Regions from separate parts of the Fusicatenibacter faecihominis genome, predicted to be linked through region 1. Evidence: riboswitches for the same ligand, from Rfam matches in the RefSeq annotation. Region 1 holds a riboswitch; each other region holds the start of a gene.
The links. Region 1 has a riboswitch for cobalamin ahead of LKD71_RS11070 (sirohydrochlorin cobaltochelatase). Riboswitches for the same ligand answer to the same signal wherever they lie in the genome.
Positions count from the first base shown of each region.

Region 2: linked by a shared signal. The riboswitch ahead of LKD71_RS06025 (ABC transporter substrate-binding protein) and the one ahead of LKD71_RS11070 (sirohydrochlorin cobaltochelatase) in region 1 are both predicted to bind cobalamin.
Region 3: linked by a shared signal. The riboswitch ahead of LKD71_RS11985 (ABC transporter substrate-binding protein) and the one ahead of LKD71_RS11070 (sirohydrochlorin cobaltochelatase) in region 1 are both predicted to bind cobalamin.
Region 4: linked by a shared signal. The riboswitch ahead of LKD71_RS05210 (ABC transporter substrate-binding protein) and the one ahead of LKD71_RS11070 (sirohydrochlorin cobaltochelatase) in region 1 are both predicted to bind cobalamin.

Region 1 is NZ_JAJEPR010000018.1:21,860-26,625, forward strand. Features, by position in the region: gene LKD71_RS11060 (DUF3800 domain-containing protein) at 15-794, shown strand; gene LKD71_RS11065 (lactate utilization protein) at 1,026-1,652, shown strand; cobalamin riboswitch at 1,801-1,997, shown strand; gene LKD71_RS11070 (sirohydrochlorin cobaltochelatase) at 2,181-3,464, shown strand; gene LKD71_RS11075 (hypothetical protein) at 3,589-4,479, shown strand; gene LKD71_RS11080 (ABC transporter substrate-binding protein) at 4,482-4,766, shown strand, end outside.
Region 2 is NZ_JAJEPR010000007.1:51,153-55,918, forward strand. Features, by position in the region: gene LKD71_RS06015 (ABC transporter ATP-binding protein) at 1-74, opposite strand, end outside; gene LKD71_RS06020 (FecCD family ABC transporter permease) at 64-1,134, opposite strand; gene LKD71_RS06025 (ABC transporter substrate-binding protein) at 1,153-2,160, opposite strand; cobalamin riboswitch at 2,538-2,722, opposite strand; gene LKD71_RS06030 (TrmH family RNA methyltransferase) at 2,822-3,604, opposite strand; gene pfkA (6-phosphofructokinase) at 3,601-4,575, opposite strand; gene LKD71_RS06040 (DNA polymerase III subunit alpha) at 4,651-4,766, opposite strand, start outside.
Region 3 is NZ_JAJEPR010000021.1:15,331-20,096, forward strand. Features, by position in the region: gene LKD71_RS11975 (ABC transporter ATP-binding protein) at 1-668, opposite strand, end outside; gene LKD71_RS11980 (FecCD family ABC transporter permease) at 665-1,753, opposite strand; gene LKD71_RS11985 (ABC transporter substrate-binding protein) at 1,765-2,874, opposite strand; cobalamin riboswitch at 3,057-3,258, opposite strand; gene LKD71_RS11990 (SseB family protein) at 3,430-3,858, shown strand; gene LKD71_RS11995 (GDSL-type esterase/lipase family protein) at 3,876-4,502, shown strand; gene LKD71_RS12000 (glycoside hydrolase family 31 protein) at 4,575-4,766, shown strand, end outside.
Region 4 is NZ_JAJEPR010000006.1:54,270-59,035, forward strand. Features, by position in the region: gene LKD71_RS05210 (ABC transporter substrate-binding protein) at 70-1,749, opposite strand; cobalamin riboswitch at 2,063-2,264, opposite strand; gene LKD71_RS05215 (MYG1 family protein) at 2,308-3,540, opposite strand; gene LKD71_RS05220 (PHP domain-containing protein) at 3,603-4,553, opposite strand; gene LKD71_RS05225 (hypothetical protein) at 4,583-4,766, opposite strand, start outside.

The DNA of each region.
Region 1 (4,766 bases):
GAGAGGGCGAATTTATGGCAGAGTATACATTGTATATAGATGAAAGTGAGACATTTAACAGCGCTGGTGATAAATATTTTGTTATGAGCGGAGTTATTATAAAAGACAGCAATTATTCAGACATAGAAAATGTTTTAAATAAAGCAAAACAAATCGTATGGGAAAATATTCCGGGGTGTGAGAGGTACATATTACATGAAAAAGATATCAGCTTTGCAAGCAATCGCCTAAATTCACGAAAACTGAGTATGATACCAACGTGTTACCATATTTTTCAGGACAAGCATAAAGTAGTTCAGCTGTATAATGAATTATCAAAGATATTTAAAAATATGGATATATCAGTACTGGGAGTGTGCTTAGCTAAAAGGGTGTTATATTCTTGCTATGGGGAGAGTAAATTAAACAATCAATTTACAATAGCCATTCAATTGTTGATAGAACACTATTGTCAGTTCTTAATAAAAAATAAGGCAGTGGGGAATATATGTTATGAAGCAATGCAGCCAGAGCAAAATGATAAAATACAGCAGAGAATCTATGAGCTGAAAGCATTGGGAACTTTATATTATTCGTCAAAAACCATTCAGGATCATATAAAACAAATAAATTTTGTACCAAAAACAGATAATTTAGCGGGATTGCAGTTGGCAGACTTTGTCCCGAATACATTGGGGAGATATGCAGCTTCCATGAAGCCTAAAAATAAGGATTTTGCTAAAAATGTAAGAGCCAAGCTTTATGATGGAGATGCAAAAGAAAAGTATAAATTTGGTTTTAAAATTTTGTCATAAAAATGATTGACTTTCTAACTAAAGAAAGTATAATATAAATCAATGGGATTGTGGTTGTGAGGTGCTGATGAACTTCAGTGACCGTTTATGAACCGTTCTTTCGAGGGCTGGGAATAAGAAACAACCTGTCGAACCCATCAACAAAAGATACTTAAGGGCCTTAGCTATTTGCTAAGGCTCTTTTTCTATGGTAAGATAAGGATATCAATAGAAAAAAGGAGGAACCTACCTATGGATGAGAACTTAAGAAAAAGAAACGAAACCCTCGCGAAAACCGTCATTAAGGGTCTGAAATCCCGCAACATGTCCGGCTATTATGCAGCGGATAAGGAGGAAGCGCTGAAGCTGGCTCTGGAACTGATTCCTGAGGGGAGCACGATCAGCATGGGCGGCTGTGCAAGCGCCCAGGAAGTGGGACTGATCAAAGCGCTGAAAGAGGGCAATTATAATTATATCGACCGGGCAAAGCTTTCACCGAGGGAAAGTCTTATGGCTGCCTACGATTCTGATATTTTCCTTTCCAGTGCCAATGCCATCACAAGCGACGGTATCATGGTGAATATCGACGGAAATTCCAATCGCGTGTCCTGTATCGCCCAGGGACCGAGAAAAGTGGTCTTTATCGTGGGAATGAATAAAGTCTGTCCGGACCTCGATGATGCTATGAAGCGGGCCAGAAATGTGGCGGCTCCGGCCAATGCCCAGAGATTTGACGTCAAGACACCCTGCAAGGAGACCGGAAAATGCTTCGACTGCAAATCCCCGGATACGATCTGCTGTCAGTTCCTGATCACGAGATATTTCCGTCACGAAGGCCGGATTCATGTGATCCTTGTAAACGATAATCTCGGCTTCTAAGTTGGAAAGTCAAATACCCCGCTACAGGCAACGGGGTATTTGATCCTCGCGGAAATAAATTTTTTTACCACTTGTACTTTAAAAAAGAGTGTGCTATGATACGCATGAGGGTGGCAGATAGCAGTCTGCAGCTCCCAACAGCTGAAAACTAAATAAGAAAATATCAGGTGCCGTTTTAAAAAGAGAAAACTTTCAGCAAACGGGTAAAAGAGAAGCAGGTGAAAGTCCTGCGCGATCTCGTCACTGTAAACAGGGAGTCAAGGCCAGAATGTCACTGGGAAACCGGGAAGGCGGCTGCGGCAAGGATCTGTGAGCCAGGAAACCTGCCTGATGTTGGTACGGGGATAGTTATCCCGGATCACGAGTAATTGATTGTACCGTTTATCTTTTTCCCGCGATCCTTTTGCCTGTGTGTAAGAGGATTTTTTCATGTCACCGTACCTTATGATTTTCGCTGATGCAAAAATTAACATACATCAGGACGTCAGACCATAAAGATCTGTGTCTGGATCAAGGAGGAGAAGTAACATGAAAAACAAAATGGTAAAAGCTCTGGCAATCATGATGAGTGTATCCACCATCACAATGATGGGTTCCGCAAGCGTATATGCTTCCGAGACTGAGACCGAGACAGCCACTGAGGCTGTAACAGAAGCAGCAACCGAGGCTGTAACAGAGACAGCAACCGAAGCAGCATCTGAGGATGCCACTGAGGCAGGCTCTGAGAGCGACGATCAGGCAGCAGCTGATAATGTAGCAGCTCTGATCGATAAGATCTATGTTCAGGAGAGAACCGATACCACCGATGCAGACTGTACCGCAGCCAAAGAAGCATGGGATCAGCTGACCGATGCTCAGAAAGAGCTGGTTGAAGGTGAAGAGGCAAGCCCGGAGTATTTCGGACGTGACACCGGCGACGCTTCCAAAGACGATCCCCGCAACGGCGATGAGATCGGTGACAACGAGCTTCTGGTAGTAAGCTTTGGTACTTCCTTCAACGACAGCCGCGCAGAGGATATCAAGGGCATCGAGGATGCTCTGCAGGAAGCATATCCGGACTGGTCTGTAAGAAGAGCATTCACTGCTCAGATCATCATCAACCATGTACAGGCAAGAGATGACGAGAAGATCGATAATATGGATCAGGCTCTTCAGCGTGCCGTTGACAATGGCGTTAAAAACCTGGTGGTACAGCCGACTCATCTGATGCACGGCGCTGAGTACGACGAGATGGTAGAAGCGATCGACGGTTACAAAGATAAATTTGAGTCCGTAGCCATCGCAGAGCCGATGCTGGGCGAGGTAGGCGACGACGCTACCGTTATCAATGACGACAAGAAGGCAGTTGCCCAGGCGATCACCGATGAAGCTGTAAAAGCAGCCGGTTATGACAGCATGGAAGCAGCAGCTGAGGATGGAACTGCATTTGTATTTATGGGTCATGGTACTTCCCATACTGCAAATGTAACCTATGATCAGATGCAGACCCAGATGGAAGAGCTTGGATTCACCAATGCTTTCATCGGTACGGTAGAGGGTAAGCCGGAAGATACCGCTTGTGAAGAGGTTATCAAGAAGGCTCAGGATGCAGGCTTCAAGAAAGTTGTTCTTCGTCCGCTGATGGTTGTAGCTGGTGACCACGCTAACAACGATATGGCAGGCGATGATGAGGATTCCTGGAAGAGCCAGTTCGAGGCTTCCGGAGCATTTGACAGCGTTGACTGCCAGATCGAAGGACTGGGAAGAATCGATGCTGTTGAGCAGATTTATGTAGAGCATACAAAAGAAGCTATCGATTCTATCGCAAAATAATCAATAAAGCGGACATTCGCAATCCGCTTTTGCGACTGCGTTCAAACAAAAGGATAAATCTCAGCTGCCCGGAATGTTTTCAAAGACATCCGGGCAGTTGTTGTAAAAGAGGAGGAAATTGATTATGAAACGTTCCATGACATTCTTTTTATCACTGATCTGTGCTACTGCCATGATGGCAGCTCCTGTGGCAATGGCAGCAGAGACCGAAACCGAGACAGCTGTTACCGAGATGGTATCTGAGGCTGAGACGGAGACCGGCAGCGAGACCGAAACCGAGGCAGAGGGCGTTCTGGAGGATGGCACCTACACCGCAGAGTTTGATACGGACAGCTCCATGTTCCATGTCAATGAGGCAAATGACGGAAAAGGCGTTCTGACGGTAAAAGACGGTGAGATGACCATTCACATATCTTTAAGCGGCAAAGGCTTCCTGAATCTTTTCATGGGAACCTCCGAGGATGCGAAAAAAGACGGCGCAGAGCTTCTGGAGCCGACCACAGATACCGTAACCTATAAAGACGGAACTTCTGAGGAGGTTTATGGCTTCGATATCCCGGTGCCGGCCATTGATGAAGAGTTTACCGTGGCAGCCATCGGCAAAAAAGGCAAATGGTACGACCACAAAGTCAGCGTCAAGAATCCGGTGAAAGAGGACGGCGCAGAGAAAAAGACCGTTGCTGATCTGAATCTGGAGGATGGCGATTACACGACAGAGGTAACTCTGGAGGGCGGAAGCGGCAGAGCAACCGTAGATTCTCCGGCAGCCATTACGATCAAAGACGGCGAGGCAACTGCAACCATCGTATGGAGCAGCCCGAACTATGATTATATGCTGGTAGACGGTGAGAAATACGAGCCGGTAAACACCGAGGGAAATTCTACTTTTGAGATCCCGGTAGATGGCTTCGATTATCCGATGGAAGTCGTTGGAGATACCGTAGCTATGAGCGAGCCTCACGAGATCGAGTACACCCTGCAGTTTGATTCTTCTACTATGGAAAAGGCAGAATAAAAATGAAAAAAAGAACAGGATGGCTTCTGAACGCAGTCCTGGGGTTTTCTGTGATCTTTTCTTCTTCGGCAGCGCTGGTTCCCATCCGGAGCTTCGCAGCCGAAGAAACCAGTGAGACGGCCGGAGCTGACACTGCGAAGGAGGATCTGGCAGGACTCAAATATGACCACAGTCTGGAGCTTCAGTATGCGGATCAGTTTGCCGTGGATTATTATGAGGGCGATTATGCCCTGATTACGATTGAAGGCGGCGACCAGTTTCTTCTGGTGCCTGAGGGAAAAGAAGCG
Region 2 (4,766 bases), on a different contig from region 1:
ACGGAAAGATCAACTCCGTGGAGGATCTCCTTCCGCCCATACTGCACATGAATATTTTCAAAATCAAGCACCACGGCCGTTCCCTCCTCTGCTCTTTGCAGCCATAAGATAGAAGAAAAACGGTGCTCCCACAAAGGCTGTGATAATACCAAGGGGCAGTTCTGCCGCGCCAAAAAGACCGCGGGCAGCTGCATCCGCCCAGATCAGGTAAGTCGCTCCGAAGATCGCACTCAGCGGAATGATTACCTTATTGTTGCTGGTTCCGGAAAGGAGGCGCACGATATGAGGCACCATAAGGCCTACGAAACCGATGATTCCGGTGACAGAAACCAGAGAAGCCACGATAATGGCGCAGACCACAAACATCCAGCGCCGGAAATTTTTCACATCCACACCCATGGCGGCGGCGTCCTCGTCTCCCATCATCATGAGGTTGAAGGTGCCGCTTTTCCATGTGAAGCAGATACAGCCAGACAGCACGCCCACCGCGGGAATCCACAAGGTATTCCACTGAGCCGCCGCCAGGCTTCCCATCTGCCAGTTGTATACGGCAGAAATGCTCTCCGGACTCTTGGCCAGAAAGATGAGAAGGCTCGTGATGGCGCTCATCACTGCATTGACTGCCGTTCCGGAAAGAAGCAGCGTCATGGGCTGAATTTTTCCGCCGCCTCCGATCTTCGCCATGCTGTAAACACAGGCAAAGGCCACCAAAGCGCCGCAGAGAGCCATAGCCGTGGTCTGATACTGTCCCCTGAAAAAAGGAATCGGCATCAGCAGCGCCCAGGCTGCTCCTGCCGATGCTCCGGAGGAAACTCCCAAAATATAAGGTTCTGCGATGGGGTTCAGTACCAGCGCCTGCATGGCAGCTCCACAAATCGAAAGGCCGGCGCCGCAGCAGACACCAAAGAGCACTCTTGGCAGACGGATATTCCATACGATCTGATAAAAAGATTTCTCCCACAGACCCGCCTCTGTTCCTTTTCCCTGGAAAAAGAGCTGGTCAACCAAAATCCGGTAAACGGTGCCCATATCGATGGACGCGGAGCCCACCGATATGACAGCAACCATGGAAAAAAGAAGAAACGCAATAAGAATCGGAAACAGAAGTCCCTCTCGAAGTTTGATTTCTTTCATCTTTTCCAGAAACCTCTCTTACTCAGTGAAGCAGTCCGGATAGAAAGCTTCTGCGAAATCCTGGCAGGCAACAACTGCGCTCAGGTCGTGCATAACATATGCCAGCGGAACAACCACATAGTTCTGGTTTTTAACAGCAGGTACGTCTGCCAGAGCAGCATTGTTGGTGATGAAGTCCATGTTCTCCTGAACCTGGCCCTCTACGCCGTAATCGTTAAAGATGATAACATCCGGATTTGCAGTTACCAGAGTCTCAACGCTGGTGGTAAACCATCTGGAATCGGACATTCCTTTGGTGGTGTTGATTCCGCCAGCCAGCTCGATGAGGTTGCTCTCAAGACCTGCGGAGGTGGTGTAAATCTCGTTTCCGCTCAGGCTGTCCATAACGAAAGCTTTTACTTTGTCCTCTTCTTTGACATCTTTGACTGCATCCTGGATCTCGGAGATCTGTGCTTTGGTATCCTCGATGAGGGCCTCTGCCTTATCCTCTACCTTGAAGATTTTACCCATATTCTCGATATCCTGGTAAATGCTGTCCATGGTCTCGTCTGCTACAACGGTACCGTTCAGAGCGTAGCAGTTGATTCCTTTATCTTCCAGAGACTCAAAGGTTCCCCAGTTGGTATCTTTGAAGGCGCTGATCTCGCCAATGATCAGGTCAGCTCCGGATGCAACAGCGTTCTCCTGGGATTTCTCCAGCTCCGGGATTCCCTCGAAGTCATCTGCAACACCTTCCAGCGGAGATTTGCGTCCTTTGTTGTTCTCATTAGTTGCAACGATGTAGTCTTTTAAGCCCAGTTTCATCAGAACCTCGCCGCTGTACAGGCAAAGGATTCCTTTCGGCATCTCGGTAAAGGTGATGGTACGGTCTCCGTCCTCGATGACAACCTCGCCATACTCCTCGTCTGCTTCGCTTGCAGCCTCGGTTGCAGTCTCGGTTTCGGTTTCAGCAGCAAAGCTGGACACTCCAGTGGTGCTTACAGCCATAATTCCGGCAAGTAACAGGGTGAGTACACGTTTCTTCATTTGTTGATTCCTCTCTTTCGTTTGATCTGAGCGGCTATTCTGACCGCGTTTTTAATTGCAGATCTTCCGATGAAATTTAGGGGGAGTGAGAACGCTCAGAGGCAAGCCAGCTCGATTCCGCTTCGCTGCATCTCGCTGTTGGCTCTCGCCAAATAGATTTCCGCGCATAAGTGCTCGTTCATGCAAGCATGACTCGCACTTACACGCAAAAATCTGCTTGTCTCTGAGCTGGGCACAAAAATAGGAACCTCCCCGGTTCCACTTGCGTAAAGCTATTCTGTGATTGGCTGGACAGCAAAATACGCACATACTCTGCTTTGCTGCTCCAGAATACCCACGATATAAAACTTCCGCACAGTGCATATCTTCCCACCGAAGATCACTGTTTCAGTACAGCAGGTCTCCTGACTCGACTTCATCCTACCTTTCTCCGTCTTCCCGTTTTCACAGTGACTTCCTAGAGAAACTCGTCCGTCCTACAGTAGCGGGGGCTGTCGAAGCTTCTACTTCGTTCCCATTGCTATGATAGCAGCCTTTCGGCACTGCACTGAATCGCCTGTATTATAGCAGAGGAAAACGATTTCCGTCAAGGGGTTAGGGCAGAAAAACTTTCAAAAAAAGAAAAGACAGCTTAAAAGCCATCTTTTCTCTGTATTTCCATTCATCTTTCAATATTTCTTCTCTGCCTCTGCGCTTCATACATCAGCACCGCCGACGCAATCGCCGCGTTCAGAGACTCTACTTTTCCATACATGGGAATGCGGATGTAGGTGTCCGCGAGGTCCGCCAGCTCATCGGTGAGGCCGTTTCCTTCGTTACCGATGAGGAAGGCTGTGCCTTTTGTGTAATTCTGCTCATCGTAGGAGCCGGTGCCTTTTAAATGGGCGGCGTAAGCTGAGATGCCTTTGTTTTTCAGCTTCCGGACCGTCTCACAGATATCCTCCACATAGAGGAAGGGCACCCGGTAGACGGAACCCATCGTGCTGCGGATAGTCTTGGGGTTGAAGATATCTACGGTGTCACGGCTCATGAGGATACCATTGACACCTGCTCCTTCCGCCGTGCGGAGGATAGTGCCTAAGTTTCCCGGATCCTGGATATTTTCCAGAACCATGAAAAAGGGAGCTGGATCATTAAGAAGCTTCTCAAGGCTACTCACCGGCTGGCGCACAACCGCTAGGATTCCCTGGGGGGTCATCGTGTCGGACATGGTCTTGAAAACCCGGTCCTCCACGATCTCGTACTCCCTGCCTTTTAAGACAGAGGCCTCTTCTTTTTTCAAAAATTCCTGGGAAACATAGGTTTTTACGATCCAGTCCGCCGGAGCTTCCCGGAACATCTTGACTCCTTCCACCACAAAAACACCCTGCTCCTTGCGGGCTTTGGACTTTTTCTGAAGCTGAAGGAGATTTTTCACCTGCTGGTTGGATGTGCTGGTGATCATACGGACATCGCCTTAGCGACTCTCAGCCAGTACTCCGGCAGTTCTTTCTGCATAGCCAGTGCCTCGTCGATATCGTAATCCACAAACTCGCCGCCTTTGTAGCCGACTACCCGTTTGGTCTTGCCGTCTGCCAGAAGATCTACGGCGTATGCGCCCATCATTGAAGCGTATACACGGTCTTTACAGGTCGGGCTTCCACCTCGCTGCATGTGACCGAGGATCGTCGCTCTGGTCTCGATTCCGGTGGCTGCCTCAATCCGGCGTGCCATGCTGGTGGAATGACCGATACCCTCAGCGTTGATGATGATGTGGTGCTTTTTGCCGCGTTTCCGGTTGTTGATGATATTGTTGATGAGCTTCTGCTCGTCGTAATCGTACTTTTCAGGAAGAAGAATATCCTCCGCGCCGTTGGCGATACCGCACCAGAGAGCGATATAACCGGCGTTACGTCCCATTACCTCGATAATGCTGCAGCGCTCATGGGAGGTGGAAGTATCACGAACCTTATCGATGGCTTCCATTGCCGTGTTGACTGCGGTATCGAAACCGATGGTATACTCGGTGCAGGCGATATCCAGGTCGATAGTTCCCGGAACACCGATGGTGTTGACGCCGAGAGCAGCCAGTTTCTGTGCTCCTGCGAAGGAACCGTCGCCACCGATAACTACCAGTCCCTCAATTCCGTTTTCACGGCAGACCTTTGCAGCCTGTGCCTGGCCTTCCGGTGTACGCATCTCCGCACAGCGGGCGGTGTAAAGCATCGTACCTCCGCGGGAAATCGTATCAGAAACAGATCTTGCTGTCAGATCCTCGATCTCGCCGTTGATCAGACCATTGTATCCTTTATAAATGCCTTTTACATTCAGACCTTTTGCAATACCACTGCGGACAACCGCACGGATGGCAGCGTTCATGCCAGGTGCATCGCCGCCGCTTGTAAGAACTCCGATCGTTTTAATCGCATTTGCCATGATTGAACCCTCCAAAAATAAATGGTGTTTTATTGGCATGAAAACTCTGCCTTTCTTTTGCCTATGGATATTAGTTTAATTCATTTTTCCCAGATTTTCAATAGACTTTTCCACAACTTTCACATTCTGCTGCCCAAAATGCGATGCAATTTCCCGGCAGAGTGCTTCCGTCACCAGGATATCCCAGCTTC
Region 3 (4,766 bases), on a different contig from region 1:
AGGATCTCCCGCGGGGTACCCTGAGCGACGATCTCACCATTTTTCAGCACATAGATCCGGTCGCAGAACATGGCCGCAATATTGAGGTCATGGATGGCGGAAATTACCGTGGCATCCAGTTTTTTCACGATCTTCAAAAGCTGAAGCTGATGGGTAATGTCCAGATGGTTCGTGGGCTCGTCCAGAATGAGGCAGGGGGTCTGCTGGGCCAGGGCCCGGGCAAGAATCACCCTCTGCTGCTCACCGCCGGAGAGCGTCGAAAAGCTCCGGTCCGCAAACTCAGCCATTCCAACGGTCTTTAAGGCTTCCGCCACAATCGCGTAATCCTCGGCATTATCCCGCTCCAGCGCTTTCTTGTGCGGGGAACGGCCCATGAGGACCACTTCCCGCACAGAAAAATCAAAATTATAATAGTTGTGCTGGGCTACCACGCCCAGGCTTCTGGCGGAAGTCTTGTAATTCATATCCTTCAAAGGCTTTCCATCCAGAAAAACGGCTCCCTTGTCCGGGGAGAGCACGCGGTAAACGCACTTCAAAAGCGTGGATTTCCCGCTTCCGTTGGGACCGATCAGGCCCACAAATTCCCGGTTTCCAGCCTCCATCGAAACACCTTTCAGGATTGCTTCCGCTCCGTAGGACAGTTTGATGTCTTCTGCTTTTACATTCATCCTCTGCCACCTCCGAATCCGTAAGACCGACGTACCATCAGATAGATAAAGCAGGGCGCACCGATGATGGAAACCAGGATACCGATGGGCATCTCAGAATTTTTCAGGATGACACGACAGCCTACATCCGCCCAGATGAGGAAAATGGCTCCCACCAGAGCGCAGAGGGGCACCAGTCTTCTGTGGTCCGTTCCGAAAATCATCCGCACCGCATGGGGCACGATCAGGCCCACGAAACCGATGGTTCCCGCCGCATAAACGGCAAAACCAACCATCAGGGAGGACAGGATCATATAGAGGTTTCTCGCCCGGTGAAGGTCCGTTCCCAGTGTGATGGAGGCCTCATCTCCCAGAAGCATCAGGTTCAGATTCCGGAACTGGGACCAGAAAATCAGCGTTCCGATGAACACCACCGGAAGAAGCACGCCCACCCGCTGCCATTTGGCTCCGGCCAGGCTTCCCATCGTCCAGAACATGATTTCTGAAGTGGCGTTTTTATTATTTACAATATAAATGGCAAAATTTCCGATCGCAGAGCAGACGGAGCTCACAGCCATTCCGGCCAGGATCAGCTTGCCCGCATTGGATCTTCCGCCGATATTTGCGATAAAAAGAACCAGGAAAGACGTTCCCATCGCTCCCAGGAACGCCATTACACCCACGGAATTGGCTCCAAAAAGGGCTCCGAAGCCAAAAAGGACGCCGATCGTGGCTCCCAGAGAAGCGCCGGAAGAGATTCCCAAAACATAAGGATCTGCCAGCGGGTTTTTCACCACGGCCTGCATGACCACGCCGCAGACTGCCAGTCCCATACCCACACAAAGGGCAAGGATCACCCGGGGAAACCGGATGATCCATACCACGTCATGGACAGCTCCTTCTGCAAAATCTGAAAATTTTCGAATATGAAAAAGTTCATAGGCAACGACGCTGTAGACTTCCTTCACAGAAAGATCGGCATTTCCGAAGGTGATCGAAGCCAGAACGGAAAACACTAGCAGCGCCAGCAGTACGATGAGGACTGTGGTAAAACCGACGGTGGAAAGGCCCACCCGTCTACCGCGTCCGCTGTCACTTTTTTTCACTTTTTAACTCCTTACTCGATACCCAGATCGATATCCGGATACAGACCCTCTGCAAAGTTCACGATTCCGTCTTTGGTGCGGGTTGCGCTGGCATACATCTCACTGAGCATGATCGGAACCACACGGCCGTTCTTTACGGCATCCAGGCTCTGATAAGCTTCATCCTTGAGGAGCACATCCAGTTTCTCCTGCTTTACGGTCTCCGGATCATCTCCGGAATAAGGCATATAAACGACGAAGATCACATCCGGATTTGCTGCGATCACATCTTCTTTTCCTACGCTGGAAGCATCCGGGTTTGCCAGCTCGCCGCCCAGCTGAGTCAGCATATCGCCGCCCAGAGTTGCACTTCCGTAATTGGTAAAGGTATCATCCCAGGATTCCAGGATCAGGGCAGTCGGCTTCTCTTCAATGGATGCAGTTGCCTCTGTTACCTTTGCAATGGTATCTTTCATATCATTTACGATTGCTTCTGCCTTGTCCTGTACATCAAAGATCGTTCCGATGTTCAGGATATCTGTATACTCATTTTCGAGTGTGCGGGCATACTTTACATCACCGGTACCGGGACGGGTATTCGTATTGATGTAGGTATTGGTTCCTTTTTCCACCCAGCCTGCTGCATCACCCAGCGTCTTGTCTCCGAAAAGAGAGCCCCAGGAGAAGATCATATCCGGCTCAAGCATGGTCACGGTCTCAAGCGACGGTGTGAACTCATCCAGATAATCTGTTTTGGAAAATGCTGCTTTCTGATCTTCGGGAACCTCATTGTCCAGTCCTGCGGTTGCCACGATATGATCCTCCAGGCCCAATGCCAGAAGGGTTTCGATACAGCCCTGGTAGACTGCCAGCACCTTCTCCGGTGCTTTTTCATAAGTGGTCTCAAGTTCCAGTCCGTCACTTCCATAGGTTGTAATGGTAACCGGATACTCTGTCTTTTTCTGTGAGTCTGAAGCCTCTGCTGCTTCGGTCTCACCCTCGCTCACTGCTTCCGTTGCCTGATTCTCCTCTTTGATGGCCTCTGCATCTTTTCTCTCAGCTGCGAAAGATACACTTCCGAAGGTCATTCCTGCTGCCAGGATCAGGGCTGTCATTTTTGCTGCGACTACTTTTCTTTTCATGTTGCTGCTCCTTTTCTTTTGTTGCAGATGGCACAGAAAATGTTTACCGGCAGCCGCCGTCTCTTTTCCGTTCATCTGTTTTTTGATCGTGCGGACCGGAACGCCCCATCCGCCATGTTTTTTCGAGAACGGCAATCGAAAAGTATCCTTCTTATAGACAGAAGACCACTGTTACGGGAGTTCGCTTCTGTCGGATCTGAGCAGGTTTCCTGACTCTGAGTATCTTCACCTGGATCCCGTCTTCTCACGGTAAGACCGCAATGACATCCGTAGGATCCGGCTCCTCTCTTACAGTGACCAGTTCGTTCAGGATTTCCACCTGATTCCCTCTCCCTGCCGGAATGTTCTCGATATCCGGCAGTCACTCAAATCCCCTGTTCCATTGTCCTAATAAACTTAACATAAACAAGGAAGGTTTGCAATGAGTTTTTTATATGGAAATCCGCTTTGATCTGCCGCTTGCTTTCTCTTTTCGACTCATGTAAACTATGATCGTGGAGATCCGCTATTCCTCCATAAACCCATATGCATCAACAGAAAAGAGAGGTATTTTCCATGACAGATACATCCGCTCCCCATACCGATCCCGGTCTTGAAGGAAATGAAAAAATCGAGGCAGCCATTCTGGCCCTCCAGCAGGAAGCCAGCCAGGAGCTTCTGGCCCATGCACTGACCGTACTTCGCCGCCGCATGCGGGAGAACGGTCAGCTGATCCTGGCTGTAGAGCCGTCTGCGGGAAAAGAGCAGCTCGCTCTGAAAACCATTCAGACACCGGATGGCAATCTCTGGTGGGTGGCTTTTACCAGTTTTGAAGAACAGAACCGGGGCGGCGGCAGCGTCATGTCCGGTTTTCTCGCAGATATGGATCAGCTCTTCCCCTCCGCCATCCCCACCGATGGCATCCATGGCATCATCCTCAATCCCTGGAACCGGACCTTGATGCTGAACAAAGCTCTTCTCCAGATCATTCTCGGAAACAATTAAATAAGGAGGTTTTTCCCATGAGTATTCCCTTAGATCCCGAAAAAACGCTGAAACTTGCCCGTTACGACCACCTCAACAAAACCGCTGTTCCCGGTCAGATCCTTTTCGCCGGGTCCAGTCTGATGGAGCAGTTCCCCGTCCACGAATTTCAACTGGGTGCCGGCCTTTCTTCCATTATTTATAACCGCGGCGTGGGCGGTTTCACCACTGCGGAAATGCTGGAGCATATGGAAACCTGCGTTTACGCGCTGAAACCGGCCCGCATTTTCCTCAATATCGGTACCAATGACATGAATCCCGCCGATTACCGTAAGGAAGAGCTGATGGCCCGCTATGAAAAAATGGTCCAGGAGATTCTCGCCCGCCTTCCCGGCGTTCAGCTCACTCTCCTGGCCTACTATCCCGTCAACCACGACGCCGCTCCCGACGACAGCTGGTTCTTTTACCGGACCAACGAGCGCATCCATGAGGCCAACGAGGCCGTAGAGGCTCTGGCTGAAAAATATCATTTAGGTTTTCTCGACCTCAACGCCCCGCTCACCGATGAAAATGGAAACCTGAAGGCTGAGTTCACCATCGACGGCGTTCACATGTATCCCAACGGGTATTGGGAAGTGTGGAAGCAACTGGTCAAAATACCGTAACTTTTCATCAAAATATCGGTAGAACTTTCCAAAAGAAAGCATTATACTGCAGAAAAAGGAGGTTTATACATTATGATTTCAAGATTTTCCTACGGCCATGTCATCGAGACCGAGGCCATTCTTCAGAAACCCGCTGCTGAAAACGGCGCTCTTCCTTTCCTGACTGTGGATGAGGCTTCCCTTTCCCTCACCTATTCCATGGACGACAACGACAAGGTCTATGGCCTGGGCGAAAATGTCCGCGGCATCAACAAGCGCGGCTGG
Region 4 (4,766 bases), on a different contig from region 1:
CTTTTTCCCACCCATACAGAAAAACCGCCGGAACCCGAAAGGATCCCGGCGGAAAACATTCGTTTGTGATTATTTTGCTGTCAGACGATACCAGGTTGTCGCATGAACAGCACCCCAGGAGGGATAATTTTCCCATCCGGTATATTTATCGGTGCGGTAGGGGAAGAATGCGGTCTCCCAGCACAGAGCCTCAGCAGACATGCTATCAGCCACATAGTTCTGCAGTTTCTTGCAGTTCTCGACGTACTGATCATCGTTGACAGCCTGAGTCATTGCATAATAGGTATCACGGAAGCTGTCATCGCGGATGGTTCCCCAGAGCCAGGAGCTCTCGCCGTCTCTCAGCTCGCCCATGAAGTAACGGAAAGCGGTGCTGTAGGAAGCCACTCCGGAAGTGGTCAGAGTGATGGAGATATCATAGTTTCCTTTGGTAACGGTATCTTCCCAAACTTCACTGTTGGAAAGGCTGTCGTTATCCACATGGTTCTTAATGCCAACTTTGTCCAGGCTGTTCATGATAACCTCTGCGATACGGTTTCTCATATCCATGGATTTGGAGCTGTACTGCGGGATCACAGTCAGATCCATCGGGCTTCCGTCCGGAAGCTCACGGTAACCGTCGCCGTCCACATCTTTGTAGCCAGCTTCATCCAGCATCTCGGCTGCCTTGTCAGCGTCAAATTCCAGAGAACCGATGCTCTCGTCGTATCCTTTGCAGGAAGGCGGAATCACACCTTTTCCCGGAACCTTTCCGTACTCGCCGTTGATGGTGGTTGCCAGCTGATTGTAATCGATTGCATAGGAAGCAGCCTCACGGAAAGCCTGATCATTTCCCGGAGCTCTGTCTTTACCATACTCCATCTGGTAGCAGCCGGTGAAATCGCTCTCGCCGAGGTCGAGATCCGGTGTGCCCTGAACGGTGTCGATGACGTCAGCGTCGATCGGGTTTGCATAGTTATACATGGTATCGATCTCGCCGTTCATCATAGCCATCATCAGAGTGGTCTCGTCAGAATAGCTCTGTACGGTTACTTTATCAACGGTGATCTCGCCTAAGAAATCGTTCTCCGGAACAGCCTCATAGTAGGAAACCTGTGCATCGGAATCGTAGGAAACCAGTTTGTAGGGGCCGCAGCCGATGGCTGCTTCCGGTCCGTCCAGAGTGGTCGGATCATCGATGCCTTCCCAGATATGCTTTGCGTATACGCAGGCATTGTTGTTGCAGGAAGAGTTGATCCAGTAGTAAGCATCCGGCTCGGAGAAGATCAGGGATGCGCTGTCATCGCCGGTTACTTTTACTTCTGTAAGATTCTGAAGGCTTCCGTTTTTCCTCACATCTCTCATATATTCAAAGGTGAATACCACATCATCCATGGTTACCGGCTCGCCGTCATGCCATACGGCATCCAGCGGAATGGTGAAATCGATCTGTTTTCCATCCTCGGAGATCTCAAAGGATTTCCAGAAATAGGGCTGCAGATTGTTGTTCTCATCGCGGTATACGAAGTCACCCTGGGTAAAGCCATTGTAGTTCATACGTCCGAAAGCGTCGGTCTGGGTCAGGGAGTTGAATACGTTCTGATCTGCGATGGTTCCAACGATCAGATTCTCTACATGGTTGCCAGTGCTCTCGCTGGCTGCCTCGGTCTCGGTCTCTGTGGATGTCTCTGCTGCAAATACGCTCTGTCCCGGCAGCATGGTCAGGCACATAGCCAGACTCAGCAGCAGACTTACGGTCTTCTTTTTCATTTGTTTCCTCCTTAAATGCTAGGTGTAGTAGGTACAAAATGCTTACCGGATTGCTCCGCTGCAAAGCAGCTCCCGCAATCCTCTCCCCGCCATTCGCATATCGCGAAGCTTCGCTCCGCTTTTATGCTCATGTCGGGCGGGTCTCAAGGTCTTGCGCACCTCTGTGCAAGCACAGGCGTGCAAGGACTTTTCGACCCTATAAGCACAAAAAAGTGCCTGGAAGAATTTTCCAGACACACAGAACCAAAAGAGACGTCAGATCGACCTTCATCCGCCTCTTTGGAACATGCATCAGTCTTCCATTGAAACGGATACATCTCAAAATCAAAGGGGAGGTCTTCTGGCTCGGGGTCAGCCTCCTGGTCTTCCTTCTCAGCTTTCGCCAATGGCTATTGACCATTCGTCACCCTTACAGCAGCAAGGACTGCCGCAGATTCACACTGCGTTCCCTTTTCCCTTCGATCTATTCACTTTTTTCCTTTCGCCGGAAAGACCGGCTCTGCTTTGTAGTATAGCACACAAAAAACAAAATGCAAGAACATTCTGTCATTTTATTTTTCATGAGCCAGAAGGTATTTTTATGAGTAATTTTCTTTCCTCTTTTTTAATCATCGTCAGCACCGGCACATGTTTTTTCCGCAGGGCATGGACGACCGGATAGGTGTAAAATACCTCCCCTTCCACATAGACCGCCTCGGGCTTTTCTTTCAGAATCGCCTTCACCTGGGCTTTAATCCGGTTCTTCCATTCCTGCTTTTCCATAGCCACTTCGGTGAAAATCCCATCTTCATTAAGTTCCGGAAGCTCCGGCAGCGCCATCCGGACAATCTTCACTCCCGTCAGACCCGGAAGCTTTTGAAGAAGTGCCTCCGCTTCCTCTCCTCCCCCAAAGTTTACGAGAACCGGAGCCTCGTGAAACTCCGCCAGGCTGATTTTTGCCGCCTGAACCGCCTCCTCCAGCGTCTCCGTGGTCATGAGAAAACCGCCTTTGTGACAGAACACTGCCCCTGCAATGCCGGAAGCTGCCTCCAACTCCTCATTTTCCAGGCCCAGCCATGCCGAAGGAAAACTGCACTTATAATTCAGGGAATATTCCCGTTTCTGAGGCTGGATGCAGTAGCCGCCCCGGTTGGAGGGAAAGATCACAAAAGCGATCTCCGTCTCGGAGAGATGCTTCTGGCAGGGCACAAATTCCGGCAGAATCAGAATCTGTCGATTCTCCGCGGGGATTTCTCCAGCTTTGATAGCCCGCTCCTGTTCCGCCAGGATCTCCTCCACCCGACGGTCCGCCCGCTCATTTCCGCGGCAGCGCTCAAATTTGTTTTCCAGGATCATCCCGGCCACGCTCACCGCCTGGAAAAAAGCCTCATCCGTGCCTCCCTCCGCGTCCCAGGCCGGATTGAAATTGCCAATGAGAGACGCCAGCTCATTTTTCTCCCCGGTGTTGTCATTATTGTCCAGAGGCTGAACGAAGGTCTCGTCAAAAGAAAGCGCCAGTTCTTCGCCTAAAATCTCCGCCCCCAGCGCCTCCCAGAGAAGGCCGAAGGCCGCGTAGGGCACGCCGTTTTCCCGAATCCGGCTGTCCTTCTGGTGATGGTCGTAAGCGCCTCTTCCGATGTCAAAAACAATGCCGTCAAAATCTTCCGGCACCTGATTTCCCCTGCTGATCTGAATCTCCGGGTTCAGGTACAGGAGAAGGGCCGCGGAAAACACGTCGTCCGCGTGAAATTTTCCCCCATGGGTGAAGGCTTTCGCGTCTTTTTTTCTGATCTCATTTAATAACTGATTCATGATCCATTCCTTCCATAGATAAGTTCAGGGACCCGGCGCATCTGCTCAGGTCCCTGTGTTTTTTATTTCAGATATACAGCGTTCGTTCCCGCAAATTTTCCTTTTCCGTCCCGGATCTGGATCCGCACCCAGGCATCCTTTCCGTTCAGCGGAAACTCTGCTTCCGTGATGGTCTCCCCTTTCGGAGCCAGTTTCTTGTAGCAGTCACGGCTGTCCGTCACCACAAAAATTTTCTCCACCGGAGAAGTTTTTACCTTCAGCACACCGTCCTCAATCTTCGCCTCGTGGATCTCTGGAGCCATGGAGAAATAGAAATTTCCCTCTTTCATGGCTTTGATCACAGCCTCATAGGTCAGTTCCGAGGCTTTGATCTGAATAAAGCCGCCGAAGGAATCGCACATGGAATCTGTCACAGGAAAAATGTTGTGGTTGTCGTCGGTAGCCACGGTGAAAAGCTTCTGCCCGCTCCGGAGCATCTCGTCGTAGCTCTGGGGATTAAAACCGTAGAGACCGTCGTGCTCGCAGCCATGGTTGTAGATCTCCATGGCCCAGAGTCCCTCGAAATCCTTGTAATCGTCATAATTCTGCAAAGACCAGTAGGGATGATTGTAGCAGCACAGGAAACCTGCCTCCGTCCGCTCCTTTATGTAAGCGTTCTGTCCGGCCATATCCTCGTAGACATAGGTCGGCAGCGGGAACTCTTTTCCCTCCTCCGGATGCTCGTCGTAGAAATTCAGATGATAGCATTTGGCATGAGGCCAGCCGCCGCATTTTTCCGGATTCTCGGAAACATCCACCTCAATACCTGCCAGCGCGATGAAATTTTCATCCGTCAGCTCCGGATGGTAGCCGTAGGTCCGGTGATCTGTGAACGCCACGATGGAATAGCCTCTTTTCTGGTACTCTTCCTTGATCTGTTCCTTGGTCAGTTTTCCATCGGAGATCACAGTATGGCAATGCAGATTTGCCTTGTAAAACTTACCCTCTCCCGGGAAAAAATCATAATCCTTCATTTACTTGCCCTCCATACATCAGGATGGGTCTATTGTACCACAGAATGAAGAGCTGCGGCATACTTTCTTTTCCGTTCTTCCATTTTTCCTTCCTGGAAAAAATCTCCTCTTTTGCAGTAACGGTTGATGGGTTCATGGGAAAACATATACAGCCGGTTGACTTTTTCCCCGAGAAGGCCCTCGGGATCGTCAATGACCGGTGCTCCGGGCCAG